DNA from 2 places in the Streptomyces sp. NPDC104581 genome. Region 2 is predicted to be linked to the other one. Evidence: riboswitches for the same ligand, from Rfam matches in the RefSeq annotation. Region 2 holds a riboswitch; the other holds the start of a gene.
The links. Region 2 has a riboswitch for glycine ahead of gcvP (aminomethyl-transferring glycine dehydrogenase). Riboswitches for the same ligand answer to the same signal wherever they lie in the genome.
Positions count from the first base shown of each region.

Region 1 (10,556 bases), on a different contig from region 2:
GGTTTCATCACCCCGCAGGGCGCCGCGGACTTCGGCTGGTTCGCCTATTCGCCGCTGTCGGACGCGGTCCGTTCACCGGGCGTCGGCGCCGACCTGTGGATCATGGGGCTGGCCTTCTCCGGTTTCGGCACCATTCTCGGTTCGGTCAACTTCATCACCACGATCGTCTGTATGCGCGCGCCCGGCATGACGATGTTCCGGATGCCGATCTTCTGCTGGAACGTGCTGCTGACCGCCGTACTGGTCCTGCTCGCCTTCCCCGTACTCGCCGGTGCGCTGCTCGCGCTGGAGGCCGACCGGAAGTTCGGCGCGCACATCTTCGACGCCGCCAACGGAGGGGCGCTGCTCTGGCAGCACCTGTTCTGGTTCTTCGGGCATCCGGAGGTGTACATCATCGCCCTGCCGTTCTTCGGCATCGTCACCGAGATCATTCCCGTGTTCAGCCGGAAGCCGATCTTCGGCTACATCGGACTGGTGGGCGCGACGATCGCCATCGCGGGTCTCTCCGCCACGGTGTGGGCGCACCACATGTTCGTGACCGGCGGTGTGCTGCTGCCGTTCTTCTCGTTCATGACCTTCCTGATCGCGGTGCCGACCGGTGTGAAGTTCTTCAACTGGATCGGCACGATGTGGAAGGGCTCGCTGTCCTTCGAGACACCGATGCTCTGGTCGATCGGCTTCCTGGTCACCTTCCTCTTCGGCGGTCTGACGGGCGTCATCCTGGCGTCGCCGCCGATGGACTTCCATGTCTCCGACTCGTATTTCGTCGTCGCCCACTTCCATTACGTCGTCTTCGGCACGGTCGTCTTCGCGATGTTCGCCGGATTCCACTTCTGGTGGCCGAAGATGACGGGCAAGATCCTCGACGAACGGCTCGGAAAGATCACGTTCTGGACGCTCTTCGTCGGTTTCCACGGCACGTTCCTGGTCCAGCACTGGCTGGGCGCCGAGGGCATGCCGCGCCGTTACGCGGACTATCTGGCGGCCGACGGATTCACCACGCTGAACACCATCTCCACCATCAGCTCGTTTCTCCTGGGCCTCTCGCTCCTGCCGTTCTTCTACAACGTCTGGAAGACCGCCAAATACGGGAAGCCGGTCGAGGAGGACGATCCCTGGGGCTACGGCCGTTCGCTGGAGTGGGCGACTTCCTGTCCGCCCCCGCGGCACAACTTCATCACGCTGCCGCGCATCCGCTCCGAGTCCCCGGCGTTCGACCTGCACCACCCGGAGGTGTCCGCCCTCGACGACGCGCACAACGCGGGCCGACGGGACATCGTGGAGCCCGGACAGGGCGTCGCCGCCCCGCTGGGAGACGACAAGGGCGGGTCGTGACCGGCGGGCCGGCGCCGTCGCCCGGCGAGGCGTCCTCCGGCATCCAGCAGCTGGAGGGCTACCTGCTGGCGCAGAGCAGGGTGCGGGAGGCCCGTACGCACGCCGTGCTCTTCGCCGACCGCATGCCCTGGCTGACCAGCGCGCAGCACGAGGAAGTCGTCAGCCTCTACACCCAGGACCACATCGCGATGTCCCGCCGGGCGCTGGAGGTGGTCGTGGCGCGCGCGGGCGAGCTGAGGGCGGAGTACACGGCGCGCTACGAACTGCTCAGACGCAGGCTGCTGTGCGCCTACCTCGTCGCTCTGGCCTGCCTCGGGTTGGTGTTCCTCTGGCACTTCCCGCGCTGAGGCCCCGGGCGCCCCGCCCGGCGCGCGGGAGGGCGGTGAGCGGTGAGCGGTCAGCGCAGTGCGTGGACCACGGCATGGCCCTTGCCCCGCCCGATCATCCACTTGTTGACCGGGGCCGTGATCAGGAACGCGACGGCGAAGCCGCCGAGGAGCGCGTACCAGAACAGTCCGTCGGACAGATGCGCGTCCATCGCTCCGGGGGTGAGGGCGATGATGCCGTTGTCGACGAGTTCCATGACGGCGATGGAGACGGTGTCGGCGGCCAGCGCGGTCCGGATCGCCGATCTCCGGTCGAGGCCGGCCCCGCGGACCGCGAACAGGGTGAAGGAGTAGCCGAAGACGAAGGCGAGCGAGATCGCCAGGACCATCGTGGGCACGTTGCCCCACAGCAGAGCGGTGCCGATGACCATGCCGAGGATCTCGCCGACGGCGCACCCGGTCAGACAGTGCAGCGTCGCCCTGACCGCCGTGCCCCACGACGCGCCGCCGCCCGAGCCCGTTCCGGCCGCCGGGTGTTCCGCGTGGTCGCTGTGGTCGCCGTGGTCCATGGGTCTCGACCTCTCTCCGGTACCGCCCGGCGCCGCGCTTCCCGGCTCGGTGGCGGTCGCGGCCAGGATTGCCCGTTCAGCACTCGATGATGTTCACCGCGAGACCGCCCCGCGCGGTCTCCTTGTACTTGACCGACATGTCGGCGCCCGTCTCCTTCATCGTCTTGATGACCTTGTCCAGGGACACCTTGTGGCTGCCGTCGCCGCGCAGCGCCATCTTCGCCGCCGTCACCGCCTTGACCGCCGCCATGCCGTTGCGTTCGATGCACGGGATCTGTACGAGACCGCCGACCGGGTCGCAGGTCAGGCCCAGGTTGTGTTCCATACCGATCTCTGCGGCGTTCTCGACCTGTTCGGGGCTGCCGCCCAGGACCTCCGCCAGCGCGCCCGCCGCCATCGAGCAGGCCGAGCCGACCTCGCCCTGGCAGCCGACCTCGGCGCCCGAGATGGAGGCGTTCTCCTTGAAGAGCATGCCGATCGCGCCTGCCGCGAGCAGGAAGCGGACGACGTCGTCGTCCTTCTCGGCGCCCGTGTGGCCGGCCGCGGCGAAGTTCAGGTAGTAGTGCAGCACCGCCGGGATGATGCCCGCCGCGCCGTTGGTGGGGGCGGTGACGACCCGTCCGCCCGCCGCGTTCTCCTCGTTGACCGCCATCGCGTAGAGGGTGATCCACTCCATCGCACGCGCCGCCGGGTCGCCCTCGGCGCGCAGCTGCCGGGCCGAGTTCGCGGCGCGGCGGCGGACCTTGAGGCCGCCGGGCAGGATGCCCTCGCGCGTCATGCCGCGCGACACGCACGCCCGCATGGCGCCCCAGATCTCCAGCAGCCCCTCGCGGATCTCGGCCTCCGTGCGCCACGCCTTCTCGTTCTCCATCATCAGCGCGGAGATCGAGAGCCCGGTGTCACGGGCCAGCCGCAGCAGTTCGTCGCCGCTGCGGAAGCGGTACGTCAGCACCGTGTCGTCCAGTTTGATGCGGTCCTCGCCCACCGCGTCCTCGTCCACGACGAAGCCGCCGCCGACCGAGTAGTAGGTCTTCTCCAGGAGGGTGCCGCCCTCGGAGTCGTACGCGTGGACCGTCATGCCGTTCGCGTGGTACGGCAGCGCCTTGCGCCGGTGCAGGATCAGGTCCGCGTCGAAGTCGAAGGGGATCTCGTGCATCCCGAGCAGACTGATCCGGCCGTCGCCGCGGATGGCCTCGACGCGGGCGTCGGCGGACTCGATGTCGACCGTACGGGGGGACTCGCCGGCCAGTCCGAGCAGCACCGCCTTGGGTGTGCCGTGGCCGTGCCCGGTGGCGCCGAGCGAGCCGAACAGCTCGGCCCGTACGGAGGCGGTGTGGACCAGCAGGCCCTCGTTCTTCAGCCGCCGGGCGAAGAGGCTCGCCGCCCGCATGGGACCGACGGTATGGGAACTGGACGGGCCGATGCCGATCGAGAAGAGGTCGAAGACCGAGACGGCCACGGTGGAACTCCTTGCTGGTGGTAGACGCCGTTGTCTGCCGGGGTGGTGCGGAGAACGTACGTACGGGGGGGAACGGTGCGGGGCACCGCGCGCACCGGTCGGGTGCGCGCGGTGCCCCCTGGACCGGTGCGGTTACAGACCGGGGTACAGCGGGTGCTTCGCCGCCAGCGCCTTCACGCGCGCCGCCAGGGCGTCTCGGTCGAACTCCGGCTTCAGCGCCGCCGCGATGACGTCCGCGACCTCGGTGAAGTCCTCGGCCGTGAAACCGCGGGTGGCGAGCGCCGGGGTGCCGATCCGCAGGCCGGAGGTGACCATCGGCGGGCGCGGGTCGTTCGGTACGGCGTTGCGGTTGACCGTGATGCCGATCTCGTGGAGCCGGTCCTCGGCCTGCTGGCCGTCCAGCTCCGAGTTCCGCAGGTCGACCAGGACCAGGTGCACGTCCGTGCCGCCGGAGAGGACGGACACGCCGGCCTCGGTGACGTCGTCCTGGACCAGACGCTCGGCGAGGATCCGGGCGCCGTCCAGCGTGATCCGCTGGCGCTCCTTGAACTCCTCGGTCGCCGCGACCTTGAAGGACACCGCCTTCGCCGCGATCACATGCTCCAGCGGACCGCCCTGCTGACCCGGGAAGACCGCGGAGTTGATCTTCTTGGCCAGCTCCTGGGTGGAGAGGATCACGCCGCCGCGCGGACCGCCGAGGGTCTTGTGCGTGGTCGTCGTGACGACGTGCGCGTGCGGCACCGGGTTGGGGTGCAGCCCCGCGGCGACCAGACCGGCGAAGTGCGCCATGTCGACCATCAGATAGGCGCCGACCTCGTCGGCGACCCGGCGGAACGCGGCGAAGTCGAGCTGGCGCGGGTACGCGGACCAGCCGGCCACGATGAGCTTCGGGCGCGACTCCTTGGCCAGGCGCTCGACCTCGGCCATGTCGACCTGACCGCTCTCGTCGTCGACGTGGTAGGCGACGACGTTGTAGAGCTTGCCGGAGAAGTTGATCTTCATGCCGTGCGTCAGGTGACCGCCGTGGGCGAGGTTCAGGCCCATGATCGTGTCGCCGGGCTTCAGCAGCGCGAACATCGCCGCGGCGTTGGCCTGCGCGCCGGAGTGCGGCTGCACGTTGGCGTGCTCGGCGCCGAACAGGGCCTTGACGCGGTCGATCGCGATGGTCTCGATCACGTCGACGTGCTCACAGCCGCCGTAGTAGCGGCGGCCCGGGTATCCCTCGGCGTACTTGTTGGTCAGGACGGAGCCCTGCGCCTCCATGACGGCGACCGGAGCGAAGTTCTCCGACGCGATCATTTCGAGCGTCGACTGCTGGCGGTCCAGTTCGGCGTCGACGGCGGCGGCGACGTCGGGGTCGAGCTCGTGGAGGGAGGAGTTGAGGAGCGACTTCGAAGACATCACAGTCCCTGGGGTCTCAGTTGCCGGAGAATTCCGTGTACTCGTCGGCGGAGAGCAGGTCCTTCGGCTCCTCCGCGACGCGTACCTTGAACAGCCAGCCGCCCTCGAAGGGTGCGGAGTTCACCAGCGAGGGGTCGTCCACGACGTCCTGGTTCGTCTCGGTGACCTCACCCGTCACGGGGGAGTACAGGTCGCTGACCGACTTGGTCGACTCCAGCTCGCCGCAGGTCTCGCCCGCGGTCACCGAGTCACCGACCGCGGGGAGCTGGGCGTACACGACGTCGCCGAGGGCGTTCGCCGCGAACTCCGTGATGCCGACCGTCGACACGCCGTCATCGGCGGCCGACAGCCACTCGTGCTCCTTGCTGTAACGCAGCTGCTGGGGGTTGCTCATGTCGTGAATTCTCCTGTACGCGGGGGAGTGGTGGTGAACACGTGTCTTGCGGACTGAGATGCGGTGCGGTACCGGAGGGTCACTTCCGGCGCTTGTAGAAGGGCAGCGCCACGACCTCGTACGGCTCGATCGAGCCCCGGATGTCGACCCCGACGCCCGCCGTGCCCGCCGCGGCGTGCGACGCGTCCACATAGGCCATCGCGATCGGCCGGCCGAGCGTCGGCGACGGCGCGCCGGAGGTGACATGCCCCACCACCTGGCCGCCGGCCACGACCGGGTACCCGGCGCGCGGCACCCGGCGGCCCTCGGCGACGAGCCCGGTCAGCTTGCGCGGCGGCGCGCTCTCGGCGCGCTCCGCGGCGGCCTCCAGCGCCGTACGCCCCACGAAGTAGCCCTCCTTCTCGAACTTCACGACCCGGCCGAGGCCCGCGTCGAAGGGCGTGAGGCCGGTGGTCAGCTCCTGCCCGTACAGCGGCATACCGGCCTCCATACGGAGGGTGTCGCGGCAGGAGAGACCGGCCGGTACGAGTCCGGCGGACGCGCCCGCGGCCATCAGCGCCTGCCACAGCCCTTCCGCGTGCCCGGGCTCCACGAACAGCTCGAAGCCGTCCTCACCCGTGTAGCCGGTACGGGCGATCAGCGCGGGCACCCCGGCGACGGTGCCGGGCAGCCCGGCGTAGTACCTGAGCCCGGCCAGATCGGCGTCCGTGAGCTGGGCGAGGATGCCGGGGGAGAGGGGGCCCTGGACGGCGAGCAGCGCGTACGCGTCGCGGTCGTCCCGCACCTCGACGTCGAAGTCCGCGGCGCGGCCGGTCAGCTCGTCGAGCACCACCTGCGCGTTGGAGGCGTTCGCGACGACCATGAACTCGGGCTCGCCGTGGCTGTCGAGGCGGTACACGATCAGGTCGTCCAGGATTCCGCCGTCCTCCTGGCAGATCATGGTGTAGCGGGCGCGGCCGACGGCGAGCGAGCCGATGTTGCCGACCAGCGCGTAGTCCAGCGCCTCGGCCGCCTGCGAGCCGGTGACGGTGATCTCGCCCATGTGGGAGAGGTCGAAGAGACCGGCCTTCGTACGGACGGCGAGGTGCTCCTCACGCTCGCTGGCGTAGCGCAGCGGCATGTCCCAGCCGGCGAAGTCGGTCATCGTGGCGCCCAGTGAGCGGTGCACGGCGTCCAGCGCGGTGAGGCGCGGGGCGTCGGGACCGGCCGCTTCGGGGGCGGGGGTGTGAGACGTATTGCTCATAGGTGTGGCTCCCAGGGCATGACAGAGAGGACAATCCTCCCCATCTGTCATCGGAACCTGAGAGGTTCGTCACGACCGCACGTACACAGACGCATACGGAGTCACGACTTGCACCTTGGGTGGAACCACCTGACGGCGGCTCGCTTTTCAGATCTGCCTCGTCCGCGCGGTACTGGGCCTGAGAGATTCAAGGGAGGAACTTGCTCCTTCGGCGCCCGGCACCCACGGTGACCAGGACTCTCCCGCGCGGATTCGAACGGCCGGTATGGAGTTGGCGCGGACATCATCGCACGCGTCGGCCTCCGTAGGGAGGGAGGGCGCCGGGGAGATCGGTCGAGCCACCGCCGGTGGCACCTCTCCGGCGGGCGGGCCGGGACCGGCAGGGCCGTGATCAGCAAAACGCTTGTGCCGCATTACCAGTTCTTTACACTTCAAGGGCAAGGGTCATCGGCGATGACGATGGACCCGACAGGGGGAGGGCGATGACGTTGCAGCGGTCCCGTGCAAGTGCCTACGCGGCGACCGCGGGGGTGCCCGCCCAGCCGGAAGCGGTCCCCCGCAAGGCCCTGGCGGCCGTCCCGCCGGTCGTCCGCGACCTGCGGCAGCGGGGATGCCGGGTGCCCCGGCGCCTGGTGTTCGGCGACGGTGACGTGGTCGTCGTCTCGGGTCTGCCGGGCAGCGGGAAATCCACACTGATCGCCCGGACGGCCGCCGGCCGGGGGATCGACTCGCAGGACACCCGCGACCGCTGGGCGCGGCGGCTGCCGGGGAGGCTGCCGTACGCCGTCTACCGGCCGCTCGTGCGTCTCGCGCACTACGCCGGGCTGCGGCGTGCGCTGCGCTCCGGCGGGAGCGTCGTCGTGCACGACTGCGGCACCCAGGCGTGGGTACGGCGCTGGCTGGCCCGCGAGGCGCGCAGACGTGGCAGACGGCTCCATCTCGTCCTGCTCGACGTGACGCCGAAGACCGCCCGCGCGGGCCAGCGCGAGCGCGGGCGCGGGGTGTCCGGATACGCCTTCGCGCGCCACCGGCGCGCGGTCTCCCGCCTCGTCGCGGACGCGGAGGCGGGGCGGCTCCCGGCGGGCTGCGGATCGGCGGTCCTCCTGGACCGGGACGCCGCGGGCGCGCTGACGGGGATCGACTTCCCCGTCACCTGAGCGGCGGGGCCGCCCCGGCCCGGTGACCGCACCGGCACTCGGGCCTGCGCCTCGACCGGCCGCTCGGAGTGGCGTCCGGACCGGCGGTCGCGGCGGCGTTTGGACTGGTGTTCGCACCGCCGCTCGGAGTGGTGTCCGGACCGGCGTTCGGGCCTGTGCCTCGACCGGCCGCCCGGACCGGCGTTTCGCACCGGAGTTCGGACCGGCATCCCGACCGGCATTCGCAGTGGCGCCTGGACCGGCGTTCGCACCCCCGCTCGGAGTGGCGTTCGCACCGGCGTCCGGACCGGCGTCTGCACCGGCGTCCGAAGCGGCGCTTGGACCGGAGTTGGCACCGGCGTCCGGAGTGGCGTTCGCGGTGGCGTCTGGACCGGCGCTCGGGCCTGCGTCTCCACCGGCGTCCGGACCGGCGGTCGCAGCGGTGCTCGGACCCGGCATCCGGGGCGGTGCCCGGATCGGCGGTCGCAGTGGTGCTCGTCTTCGATCGCCGGATGCGGCCTCGATCCCGCCCCCTCCGCGATTGAGGACACCCCACCCACCGGCGTTAGGGTTTCCGCGGCGCGCCAGTGCGCACGGGCGGACACGGGAGAGTCAGTGAACACAGCATGGCCGGGCAACGAGCTGGAAGAGGTGCTCGCCGCCTCGCTCGGGAACGCCTCGGCGGGCGGACGGCTGGTCGAGGTCCTCGGCCGCAGTCAGCTCTGGGTGCCGCTGCCCAACGGCGGCGGACCCGACAGCCCCGCACTCGATCTGCCCACCATGGAGATCGACGGCGTGCCGTACGTCCCCGTCTTCAGCTCCGAGCAGCAGTTCCTCCAGTGCGTCGGCGCCCATATGCCCTTCACCGTCGCCCCCGCCCGTGAGTTCGCCCGCGGTCTGCCCCCTCGCCTCGGGATAGCCGTGAACCCCGGCGGCATGGTCGGGGCGCCCCTTCCGCCGCCCGCCGTCGCTGAGCTGTGCCGGGCGGGCCGTACACCGCTGGACGGCCCCGCCGGCGGAGGCCGGGTGCGGCTCTTCGAGCCCGACTGGCAGGAGGACCCCGTCGACTTCCTGACGGCGGCGGCCGAGGAGTTCGAGGCGTCGGGCGTCGTCCTCACCGCGCGCCGCGGCCTCGCGAGCATAGAGGGCGAGGCACCCGTCCTCTTCGTCGGCGTCCAGCTCTCCTCCTGGGAGGCCGCCGAACGCAACGCGCCCATGGACGCGCTCGGCCGGGCGCTCGGCCGGGTCCGGGCCGGCTGGCCGGTCAACCTGGTGCTGCTGGACGTCACCCAGGACCCGGTCGGCACCTGGATGCTGGAGCGGGTGCGGCCCTTCTACCAAAGGACGGCCGCGCCGTCCGCGTAACACGCCGTGGCGCTTCGGCCCCGGAACCGGCGATGACCGGCCGGACTAAGCTGGTTTGATGGCCCGGCCGGCACGGGCCCCGAGCGGGGGAGGCCGGTCCGGATGGTGGATCGACGAGGGGCGGGACCAAGAGTGAGCGCGTCAGGCACCGCGGCGACGGGGCAGGTCGAGCACATGCTGCGCCAGGTGACGCCAGGACGCTACGACGCCTACGAGGCGCTGCTCCAGGCACTCGCCGACAGCACCGCCGGCCAGGTGTGGATGCTGCTCTGGCACGGCCGCGCGGGCTCACCCGACGCGCAGTACGGGAACATGGAGGTCGACGGCCTCGGCTACGCGCCCTGCGTCACCTCCGCCCAGGAGCTCTCCGTCAGTGGCTGGAACCGCGCGCACGAGGTCGTCACCGGCCGCGACATCGCCCGCGCCCTCTACCCCGAACGCTGGGGGATCTGGCTCAACCCGCACGCGCCGGGCGGCGGCGTCGGCATCCCCTGGCTCGACCTGCGACGGATCGCCACGGGGCTCGACCGCATGCCGGCCGGTCCGCTGCGGCTGTCCGAACCGGCCGTGGAGATCCCGCAGTTCTACGCGCTGCTCACCCAGAACGCCCACCGCACCCCCGCCGTACGGTCGTTGCGCCGCGCGTGGGTCCACCCCGCGCTCGGCGCGCCGTACCTGACCATCGGCCTGGATCTGTACGACACCAGCCCGGCGTCCGTCGACGCCGTACGCGCGATGATGCAGCAGTCCATCGGCGCGGTCCCCGAGGGGCTTCCGGTGTCCACCGTCGCGATGTCAGACGAGTACGACCCGGTCACGATGTGGCTGCGGGCCAACTCCCGGCCTTTCTACGACCGGGAGGCCCACGGGGCGCCGCAGGCGGCCTCCGGTTACGGCTACCCGCCCGCCGCGCCGCGCGCCTACTGATTCAGCCGCCGCCGGGGTGCACCGACCAGTTCGGTCCACCCGGCGGCGCTGCTTCTCTCCGGACCGCCGCGAGCCGTAACGAAGCGCCCGGGGAGCGGTCGTCCGCCCCGCTCACGCGATCACAACGTCCGGATAACGGTAGGTGTGTGACTCCATCACGTTTGGGCAAACATTCCCTTTGGACTATGGCGGGTGATCACTACCGCAATGAAGACTCCCCGGCAGCGGGGACCGTCCGTCCTCCGTGCGAGCAGCCCGGCACCGCTCCACGGGAAGCCCCTTGGCGGGATCTTCCGCGACCATCAGCGCCGACGCGTGCGCCAACTGACGCGAGACAGGCCGTTGCAGCGGCGGGTACGGGGCCGGCGAGCGTCGGCCAGGAGGGGTCGAAGACGTTGTGA
Region 1 covers NZ_JBVJNN010000022.1:50,395-60,950, forward strand. Annotated here, with positions in the region: gene ctaD (aa3-type cytochrome oxidase subunit I) at 1-1,335, shown strand, start outside; gene ACZ61E_RS19475 (hypothetical protein) at 1,332-1,682, shown strand; gene ACZ61E_RS19480 (DUF4396 domain-containing protein) at 1,733-2,230, opposite strand; gene ACZ61E_RS19485 (L-serine ammonia-lyase) at 2,307-3,689, opposite strand; gene glyA (serine hydroxymethyltransferase) at 3,822-5,090, opposite strand; gene gcvH (glycine cleavage system protein GcvH) at 5,107-5,484, opposite strand; gene gcvT (glycine cleavage system aminomethyltransferase GcvT) at 5,564-6,727, opposite strand; glycine riboswitch at 6,885-6,982, opposite strand; gene ACZ61E_RS19505 (AAA family ATPase) at 7,210-7,884, shown strand; gene ACZ61E_RS19510 (enhanced serine sensitivity protein SseB) at 8,479-9,228, shown strand; gene ACZ61E_RS19515 (enhanced serine sensitivity protein SseB C-terminal domain-containing protein) at 9,361-10,155, shown strand; gene ACZ61E_RS19520 (ABC transporter permease) at 10,553-10,556, shown strand, end outside.
Region 1: linked by a shared signal. The riboswitch ahead of gcvT (glycine cleavage system aminomethyltransferase GcvT) and the one ahead of gcvP (aminomethyl-transferring glycine dehydrogenase) in region 2 are both predicted to bind glycine.

Region 2 (10,556 bases):
AAGGAGGGCAAGCCCGTCTACGGCTATATCGCCGAGGGCTACTGGGAGGACGTCGGGACGCACGAGAGCTATGTGAAGGCCCAGGCCGATGTCCTGGAGGGGAAGGTCGACGTCGATCTCGACGGGTTCGAGATCTCCCCGGGAGTGTGGGTGGCCGAGGGGGCCGAGGTCCATCCGGACGCCGTTCTCCGCGGTCCGCTCTACATCGGTGACTACGCCAAGGTCGAGGCGGACGCCGAGATTCGCGAGCACACCGTCATCGGGTCCAACGTGGTCGTCAAGTCCGGGGCCTTTCTCCACCGGGCCGTCGTCCACGACAACGTGTACATCGGGCAGCACAGCAATCTGCGTGGCTGCGTGATCGGCAAGAACACCGACATCATGCGGGCCTCCCGGATCGAGGACGGCGCGGTCATCGGCGACGAGTGTCTCGTCGGCGAGGAATCCATCATCCAGGGCAATGTCCGGGTGTATCCGTTCAAGACGATCGAGGCCGGCGCGTTCGTCAACACCTCGGTGATCTGGGAGTCCCGGGGACAGGCGCATCTCTTCGGCGCACGCGGTGTCTCCGGAATCCTCAACGTCGAGATCACGCCCGAGCTGGCCGTCCGGCTGGCGGGCGCGTACGCGACGACTCTGAAGAAGGGCTCCACGGTCACCACGGCGCGCGACCACTCGCGAGGTGCGCGTGCTCTGAAGCGGGCCGTGATCTCCGCGCTCCAGGCCAGCGCCATCGACGTACGGGACCTGGAGAACGTCCCCCTGCCCGTCGCCCGCCAGCAGACGGGGCGGGGCAGTGCCGGAGGCATCATGATCCGGACGACGCCGGGTGTGCCCGACTCCGTCGACATCATGTTCTTCGACGAGCGGGGCGCCGACCTCTCGCAGGGCGGGCAGCGCAAGCTGGACCGCGTCTACGCGAGGCAGGAGTACCGCAGGGCCTTCCCCGGTGAGATCGGGGACCTGCACTTCCCGGCGAGCGTCTTCGACTCGTACACCGGCTCACTGCTCAGGAACGTCGACACGTCCGGGATCGCCGAGGCCGATCTCAAGGTCGTCGTCGACGCGTCCAACGGAAGCGCCGGCCTCGTTCTGCCGAGTCTCCTCGGACGGCTCGGGGTCGACGCCCTGACCATCAACCCGGGCCTCGACGAGGCGCGTCCCACGGAGACCGTCGAGTCGCGCAGGTCCGGTCTGGTGAGGCTGGGCGAGATCGTGGCCTCGGCGCGGGCGTCGTTCGGTGTGCGGTTCGACCCCGTGGGTGAGCGGCTGTCGCTCGTCGACGAGCGCGGCCGGATCATCGAGGACGACCGTGCCCTGCTGGTGCTGCTCGACCTGGTCGCCGCCGAGCGCCGCAGCGGGCGCGTGGCGCTGCCCGTGACGACCACCAGGATCGCCGAGCAGGTCGCCGCCTACCACGGGACGCAGGTCGAGTGGACGACCACGTCGCCCGACGATCTGACACGCGTGGGCCGCGAGGATGCCACGATCTTCGGCGGCGACGGTCGCGGGGCTTTCATCGTTCCCGAGTTCAGCAGTCTCCTCGACGGCACGGCGGCCTTCGTGCGGCTGCTGGGTCTGGTCGCGCGTACGCAGCTCACGCTCAGCCAGATCGACGCCCGCATTCCCCGCGCCCATGTGCTGCGCAGGGACCTGGCGACCCCCTGGGCCGTCAAGGGGCTGGTGATGCGGCGGGTCGTCGAGGCGGCCGGTGACCGGGACGTCGACACGACCGACGGGGTCAGGGTCGTGGAGGCCGACGGACGGTGGGTGATGGTGCTTCCCGCGCCCGCCGAGGCCGTCACTCATCTGTGGGCCGAGGGGCCGGATGACGCCTCTGCCCAGGCGCTGCTCGACGAGTGGTCGGCGGTCGTGGACAGCGCAGGTCAGTGACCTGATGACGGTGTGCCGGAGGCGGGCGGTCCGCGCCCTCCGGCACACCGGTGGGGCCATTCGGTGGTAGCGCCCGCGCCGTGCGACGATGTGCGGCATGCCGCAGCAGCCACCCGTTCGGAGCACACCGTCGCCACCCCGGCGTCCCGACGCGTCCATGTCGCTGCTGAACAACGTGATGGACCACAGCCTGGACGACGGTTACGCCGAGGCCGCGGCCCGCAGGGACGCGGAGGACGGCGGGCTGCCCCGTACGCTCCGGTCGAAGCTGGGCCTGGCCGCGGGGCTCGTACTGGCGGCCCTGGTGGTCACCGTGGGCGCGGCGGAGGCGCGTATCGACGCGCCGGTCGTGGCCAAGGAGCGGGAAGAGCTGATCGACCGGATCGACGCCGAGACGGCCACCGCGGACACCCTCGAACGCACGGTGGACAAGCTGCGTGACGAGGTGGGCGCCCAGCAGCGCGAGGCGCTGCGTGACCACGGGGGTGAGCAGGGCGAGCTGGTGGCCCTGCTGTCGGGGGCCACGGAGGTCGAGGGGCCGGGCGTGAAGCTGGTCGTCGACGACGCGAAGACCGCCGACGAGAGTGCGGGCGGCCCCCGCGAGAGCACCAACTTCTCGGACAACGGCCGGGTCAGGGACCGGGACATGCAGCAGATCGTCAACGGTCTGTGGGAGTCCGGCGCCGAGGCGGTGTCCATCAACGGCCAGCGTCTGACGGCACTTTCGGCGATCAGGGCCGCCGGTGAGGCCATACTGGTCGACAACAAGCCGCTGGTGCCGCCGTACACGGTGCTGGCCGTGGGGGACGGGAAGAATCTGAGCACCGCTTTCCAGGACAGTGCCGACGGGCAGTACCTGCACTCGCTGCGGGAGAACTTCGGTGTCCGCACCAGCATTTCCGACCAGGAGACGGTGCGCCTTCCTGCCGCGCCGAGCCTGATCGTACGTACAGCAGAGCCGAAGGCCGCCGACCCGGGGAAGGGCGACGGAGGGGCCGCGGCAGACACAGGGAAGGGCACATCGTGATCGCGGTACTTGGCCTCGTCGTGGGAGTCGTGGTCGGACTGTTGGTACGACCCGAGGTGCCGGCGGTGGTCGAGCCCTATCTGCCGATCGCCGTCGTCGCCGCACTCGACGCGGTCTTCGGGGGGCTTCGGGCCATGCTCGACGGGATCTTCGTCGACAAGGTCTTCGTGGTGTCGTTCCTGTCGAACGTGGTGGTGGCGGCGCTCATCGTCTTCCTCGGTGACAAGCTCGGTGTCGGCGCGCAGCTGTCCACCGGTGTGGTCGTCGTGTTCGGTATCCGGATCTTCTCCAACGCTGCCGCGATCCGCCGGCACGTCTTCCGGGCGTGAGGCCGGTGAACAGCGAGCAGACTCCCCCGCCGCCCTCCGCGCCCCCTCAGCTGACGGGTCGTCAGCGGCTGGCCGCCGGACTGTGGCCGCCGCGGGTCACCAGGGCCCAGCTGATCGTCGCCGTCCTGCTGTTCGTGCTGGGACTCGGTCTCGCCATCCAGGTCAGGTCGACCAACGACGACAGCGCGCTGCGCGGCGCGCGCCAGGAGGACCTCGTACGGATCCTGGACGAGCTCGACGGCCGCACCGAGCGGCTGGAGGACGAGAAGCAGCGGCTGGACGACCAGCAGACGGAGCTGGAGACCAGTTCCGACCAGGCCGAGGAGGCGCGTAAGCAGACGCGGGAGAAGGAGCAGCAGCTCGGCATCCTGGCCGGTACGGTCGCCGCCCAGGGCCCTGGCATCACGCTGACCGTCCAGGACCACGGCGACAGCATCGACTCCGACATGCTGCTCGACGCGATCCAGGAACTGCGGGCGGCCGGCGCCGAGGCGATCCAGGTCAACGGGGTCCGGGTGGTGGCGGCGACGTACCTCTCCGGCAGTGACGGTGACATCGAGGTGGACGGAAAGCGGATCAGCGCCCCGTACCGTTTCAAGGTGATCGGCAAACCACAGGATCTGGAGCCGGCGCTCAACATCCCCGGAGGTGTGGTGCAGACGCTGGAGAAGGAGCAGGCCACGGCCACGGTCGCGGCGGCGGACGAGATCGTCGTCGACGCCTTGCGACCCGCGCAGCGGCCTGACTACGCTCGGTCGTCGTCGTGATGCGGCCGGGGTGCATGCGGACCGGGGGACGAGGGCAGGAGGTTCCGGGGGGTCGGCGCACATTCCGTGTGGTGCGTGGTGGAAACTGTCTGATGGTCACGGACGTTGTGAAGATGTCCGAGTCGGCAGGTGTGTTCATTCAGGGTTCGTCCTGCCCCACGGGCGGGTCTGTTGAGGTCAAGGGGAATCGCCCGTGAAGTTGTTTGGAAAGTTGTTCGGCAGGAGTGCGCGCGAGGACGGCGGCAACGCCAGGCATCGCGCACCGCGCCACGGCCAGGACGGGGAGCAGGGCGGCGAGCGTCCGCTCTTCCGTGACGAGGTGGGCGCCCCCGGTGGGGACAATTCGGGCGGTCAGGGCGCGTCGTCTGTTGACCCCGCGAACCCGGGCGGCATAGGTTTCGGTGGACCATCAACCTCAAGTACGGGTGGAGGGTTTCCCCCCGGTCAGGAGGGTCCGGCCATGTCGGCCTTGCCGGTTTGCACGAGGTGCGGGCACCGCAACACCCAGGACAGTCGGTTCTGCTCCAACTGCGGTGCGCCGCTGAGGGCGGGTACGCCCGCGGAGCGCCCGTCGGAGACGACTTCGACCATCTCCATCTCGGGCCTCGAGGCGTACGAGGCGGAGGCGACCGGTCAGACGGCCGTTCCCTCGCTCTCGCCGGAGGCCCAGGCCGCGGTGGACGCGCTTCCGCTCGGTTCCGCGCTGCTGGTGGTGCGCCGGGGCCCCAACTCGGGCAGCCGGTTCCTGCTGGACGGCGATCTGACGACCGCCGGAAGGCACCCGCAGAGCGACATCTTCCTCGACGACGTCACCGTGTCCCGGCGGCATGTCGAGTTCCGCAGGAGCCCCGAGGGTCACTTCACGGTCTCCGACGTCGGCAGTCTCAACGGCACGTACGTCAACCGGGAGCGGATCGACGCCGTGGCCGTGTCGAACGGCGACGAGGTCCAGATCGGCAAGTACCGGCTGGTCTTCTACGCGAGCCAGCGGGGCGTGTGACCCTTCAGGGAAGGTCCATGCTGCGACCGCCTACGGGCGGTGCCGGTCACGGCACCGCCCCCACGGGTGACCGCCTGGTCAGCATCGGCATGGTGCTGACCCAGCTCAGGGACGAGTTCCCCGAGGTCACCATCTCCAAGATCCGGTTCCTGGAGTCCGAGGGTCTCGTCGAGCCCCGGCGTACCCCGTCGGGGTACCGGAAGTTCGGGCCCGAGGACATCGAGCGCCTCACCCAGGTCCTGCGCATGCAGCGGGACCACTATCTGCCGCTCAAGGTCATCAGGGAGCATCTCGACGCCGTCTCGCGAGGGGACAGGCCCCCGCTGCCCGCACAGGGCTCCCAGGGCGCCCAGGGCGAGCTCCTGGGCTCCGCGTGGGACGCGGAGCCCGAGGTGCCCACCGCCCCGACGATCGGCCGTGCGGAGCTGCTGGCGGCCACCGACGCGGGCGAGAGCGACCTCGACGAGTGGGAGGCGTACGGCCTCATCGCCCCGATGGCGGATGGCGGCTACGACTCCGAGACCGTCACGGTGGCGAAAATTGTCGCGGAACTCGGCAGATTCGGCCTGGAACCACGGCATCTGCGAGCGGTGAAAGCGGCCGCCGACCGGGAGGCCGGCCTGGTCGAGCAGGTCGTCGCTCCCCTGCGCCGCCACCGTAATCCGCAGACCAGGGCCCATGCGGAGGCGGCGACGAAGGAGCTCGCGGCGCTCTCCGTGAGGCTGCACGCGGCACTGGTGCAGACGGCTCTGGGAGTGCGGCTTACCTGATCTTGGGGGGAGTCCGACTACCCAAACCGACCGGGCACGTCCTAGGGTTGCTGTGTGAACGAGCTCGACGTCGTGGGTGTCCGGGTGGAAATGCCCTCCAACCAACCGATCGTGCTCCTGCGTGAAGTGGGAGGCGACCGGTACCTTCCCATCTGGATCGGGCCTGGGGAGGCTACCGCTATTGCCTTCGCCCAACAGGGCATGGCACCGGCCCGGCCGCTGACCCACGACCTCTTCAAGGATGTCCTTGAGGCAGTGGGCCAGGAACTCACCCAGGTGCGCATCACCGACCTGCGCGAAGGGGTCTTCTACGCGGAGCTGGTCTTCGCGAGCGGGGTCGAGGTGAGCGCCAGGCCGTCCGACGCCATAGCGCTGGCACTGCGCACCGGCACGCCCATCTACGGCAGTGACGGCGTACTGGACGACGCGGGCATCGCCATCCCCGACGAGCAGGAGGACGAGGTGGAGAAGTTCCGTGAATTCCTCGACCAGATCTCTCCGGAGGATTTCGGGACCAACAGCCAGTGAGCGGTGCACGGCCGACGACCGTCACACCGGGCTCCGCCGGCGCATCCGACCAGCCTTTCCCGGCCACGGGGCACGCGAAACCACTCTCAGGGTGATTATCACCCGGCGTGCCCAGCGTGGCGATCGTTGACGCGCCCGTGGGGACTGCTTACCTTCGACGGGGCAGGTCAAGGACGGAGGTCGGTGTGAGAAGCAGCGGCGACGGTACGGCGAACGAGCCGTACCCGCTTCACGGCAGTGCGTCCGACCCCACGACCGACACGGTCGGCTACCGGGGACCGACCGCCTGCGCGGCGGCGGGCATCACGTACCGCCAGTTGGACTACTGGGCGCGCACAGGGTTGGTCGAGCCGAGTGTGCGCCCCGCCCGCGGGTCGGGCTCCCAGCGCCTCTACAGCTTCCGGGACGTCGTCTTCCTGAAGATCGTGAAGCGCTTCCTGGACACCGGCGTCGCCCTCCAGAACATCCGGGCGGCCCTGCGGCACCTGTGCGGGCGCGAGGCGGCGGATCTGGAGCGCATGACGCTCATGAGCGACGGCGCGACGGTGTACGAGTGCTTGTCCCCGGACGAGGTCGTGAACCTCCTCCAGGGCGGTCAGGGCATCTTCGGCATCGCCGTCGGGGTGGTGTGGCGGGACGTGGAGGCGGCGCTCTCCCAGCTGCACGGGGAGCGCGTCGACACCGGCGAGACCCTGATCGGTCACAACCCCGCCGACGAACTCGCCCGCAGACGCCGCGACCGGGCCGTCTGAGGCCCGCTCCGGGGCGATTGTCAGTGGTGTAGGGGAGCATCGGTGGGGTGAGACCCGCGCCGACCATCCTGCATCTGGACATGGATGCCTTCTTCGCGGCCGCCGAGCAGGCCGCGAAGCCGAGCCTGCGCGGAAAGCCGGTCGTCGTCGGAGGGCTCGGGCCGCGCGGTGTCGTCTCGACGGCGTCGTACGAGGCGCGGCGGTTCGGGATCCACTCGGCCATGCCGATGGCGCAGGCGAGACGGCTCGCGCCGAACGCGGCGTATCTGGTGCCGCGCTTCACGCTCTACCGCACGGTCAGCGAGCAGGTGATGGAGCTCCTGGGCCGGCTGTCACCGCTGGTGGAGCCGCTGAGCCTGGACGAGGCGTTCGTCGATCTGGAGGCCGGCGGATCGGCCTTCGACTCGGCGTCGGCGCGGGCGACCGGTGAGCGGCTGCGCCGTGAGATCAGGGCGGTGACCGGCCTGACCGGTTCGGTGGGTCTCGCCGGGTCCAAGATGCTCGCGAAGATCGCCTCCGAACAGGCCAAACCGGACGGACTGGTGCTCATGGAACCGGGTACGGAGCGGGAGCTTCTGGGGCCGATGAGCGTACGGACGCTGCCCGGGGTGGGGCCGGCCACCGGCGGGCACCTGCGCCGGGCGGGGATGACCACGATCGCCGATCTGACGGAGGCCGGCGAGGACGAGCTCGTACGGCTGGTGGGGAGGGCGCACGGCGCGTCGCTGTACCGGATGGCGTCGGGCCACGACGACCGGCCGGTGGTCGCCGAGCGTGAGACCAAGTCCGTCTCCGTCGAGGACACCTTCGACATCGACCTGCACGACCGGGTGCGGGTCAGGACGGAGGTGGACCGGCTGGCGGACCGCTGTGTGCGGCGGCTCCGGGGGTCCGGGCACTCGGGCCGGACGATCGTCCTCAAGGTCCGGCGGTACGACTTCTCGACGCTCACCCGCTCCGAGACGCTCCGCGGGCCCACGGACGACCCGGTCGTGGTCCGGGAGGCCGCGGGGAGGCTGCTGGAGTCCCTGGACACCACCGGAGGCGTGCGGCTGCTGGGGGTGGGGGTGACGGGGCTGACCGACTACACGCAGGAGGACCTGTTCGCGCAGGCGGCGGCCGACGCGGGAGCCATGGGTACCGGTGACGAGGCGGTCCCCGTGGTGGTGGCGGAGGTGGAGTCCGGGCCGCGGCCCGGACAGGGGCCGGATCCGGCGTCCGACCCCGAGGAGGTCACCGAGCGGCACTGGCCCGCGGGGCACGACGTGCGGCATGCCGAGTTCGGCGCGGGATGGGTGCAGGGCAGCGGCGTGGGGCGGGTCACCGTACGGTTCGAGGAGCCGACGTCGGTGGCGCCGGGGCGGGTGCGCACGTTCCGTACGGACGACCCCGACCTGGCGCTGTCGGAGCCGCTGCCACTGGTCCCGGCGTCGCCCGGTCCGGTGGCGCCGTCCCCCGGGCGGCGGGACTCCGGGGACACGCCCTGATCAGGTCTGTCCCTCAGCCGGTGCCCGGTTCGTCGCGGCCGGCCACACGGCCGAAGTCGCGGTCCGCCGGACGGGGCGGGGTCTCCGGGGCCGCCGGTTCCGGCAGGGCCAGCCGGTAGTGGTGGTAGAGCTGGATCTCCTGGTCGGGGGAGAGGTGGCGGCCGACACCGAAGTCGGGGGCGCCCTTGATCAGGCCGCGTTCGTAAGGCACGTGCAGCGTCTCGTTGCGGAAGGTGCTGGGGGCCAGCGGCACGAACGCGTCCCGGCTGAACAGCCCGGTCCGTACCGCCGCCCACTCCGGCACGCCGGTCGCGTCGTCCAGGTACACCTCGTCGACGGTGCCGATCTTGTGGCCGTCGCGGTCGTACGCCTTGCGGCCGATCAGGCTGCGCGGATCGATGTCGGTCTGCACGGTCCCTCCAACTGGTCGCACACACTCCCTCACCCTACGAAACGGCACATTACGGGTATCGGCCACTCGAACTCCGTGGCGAGACCTCGCTGGTAGGCTGGCCAGTGGCTGTCGACCCCGTGCGGGAGAGCCCATCCGGTGAGACTGCCGGAGGCGCCGAAGGAGCAAATCCTCCCCGGAAACTCTCAGGCCCCCGTACCGCATGGACGAGGTCACTCTGGAAAGCAGAACAGGTGTCGGACGGCATCGGTTCTCACCGACGGTGAAAGCCGGACCGCCTCGCGGCGGACCGGTGAAACTCTCAGGTTGATGTGACAGAGGGGGAGGCCGTCCGGGCACCCGTGTACCGGTGCCCCTCGCAGGTCGCGCCAGACCAGGAGGCCTCCCGTATGACAGACCACCGCACGCCGCTCTCCCAGCTGGAGCGCGGCACGCCCTTCGAGCGGCGTCACATCGGCCCCGACACCGCCGCCCAGGCGAAGATGCTCGCGCAGGTCGGCTACGGCTCGCTCGACGAGCTGACCGCCGCCGCGGTGCCCGACGTGATCAAGAGCGCCGAGGCCCTCCGGCTGCCCGACGCGCGCACCGAGGCCGAGGTCCTGGCGGAGCTGCGCTCCCTCGCCGACCGCAACAAGGTCCTCGCGCCGATGATCGGCCTCGGCTACTACGGCACGTTCACACCGCCGGTGATCCTGCGCAACGTGATGGAGAACCCCGCCTGGTACACCGCGTACACGCCGTACCAGCCCGAGATCTCCCAGGGCCGTCTGGAGGCCCTGCTCAACTTCCAGACCGTCGTGGCCGATCTGACCGGTCTGCCGACGTCCGGTGCCTCCCTGCTGGACGAGGGAACGGCCGCCGCCGAGGCCATGGCGCTGGCCCGCCGGGTCGGCAAGGTCAAGGACGGCGTCTTCCTGGTCGACGCCGACGCCCTGCCGCAGACCGTCGCCGTGATCCGCACCCGCGCCGAACCCGCCGGTGTCGATGTCGTCGTCGCCGACCTGTCGGACGGGATTCCCGCCGAGGCCGCCGAGCGCGGTGTCTTCGGCGTGCTCGTCCAGTACCCGGGTGCCTCCGGCGCCGTACGGGACATCAAGCCCGTCATCGACCAGGCGCACGAACTGGGCGCCGTGGTCACCGTCGCCGCCGACCTGCTCGCCCTCACGCTGCTCACCTCACCCGGGGAACTGGGCGCGGACATCGCCGTCGGCACCACCCAGCGCTTCGGCGTCCCCATGGGCTTCGGCGGACCGCACGCCGGATTCATGGCCGTACGCGAGAAGTTCGCCCGCAGCCTGCCCGGACGGCTCGTCGGTGTCTCCGTGGACGCCGACGGCAACAAGGCGTACCGGCTCGCGTTGCAGACCCGTGAGCAGCACATCCGGCGCGAGAAGGCCACCAGCAACATCTGCACCGCACAGGTGCTGCTCGCCGTGATGGCGGGAATGTACGCCGTCTACCACGGCCCCGACGGGCTGCGCGCGATCGCCGAGCGCACCCACCGCTACGCGACCGTCCTCGCCGACGGTCTGCGCGCCGGCGGTGTCGAGGTCCTGCACGGCTCCTTCTTCGACACGCTGACGGCACGGGT
Region 2 covers NZ_JBVJNN010000038.1:57,697-68,252, reverse strand. Annotated here, with positions in the region: gene ACZ61E_RS25895 (sugar phosphate nucleotidyltransferase) at 1-1,893, shown strand, start outside; gene ACZ61E_RS25890 (DUF881 domain-containing protein) at 1,991-2,920, shown strand; gene ACZ61E_RS25885 (small basic family protein) at 2,917-3,249, shown strand; gene ACZ61E_RS25880 (DUF881 domain-containing protein) at 3,246-4,016, shown strand; gene ACZ61E_RS25875 (FHA domain-containing protein) at 4,210-5,016, shown strand; gene ftsR (transcriptional regulator FtsR) at 5,034-5,786, shown strand; gene ACZ61E_RS25865 (bifunctional nuclease family protein) at 5,841-6,314, shown strand; gene ACZ61E_RS25860 (MerR family transcriptional regulator) at 6,500-7,066, shown strand; gene ACZ61E_RS25855 (DNA polymerase IV) at 7,114-8,553, shown strand; gene ACZ61E_RS25850 (PRC-barrel domain-containing protein) at 8,567-8,965, opposite strand; glycine riboswitch at 9,078-9,176, shown strand; gene gcvP (aminomethyl-transferring glycine dehydrogenase) at 9,355-10,556, shown strand, end outside.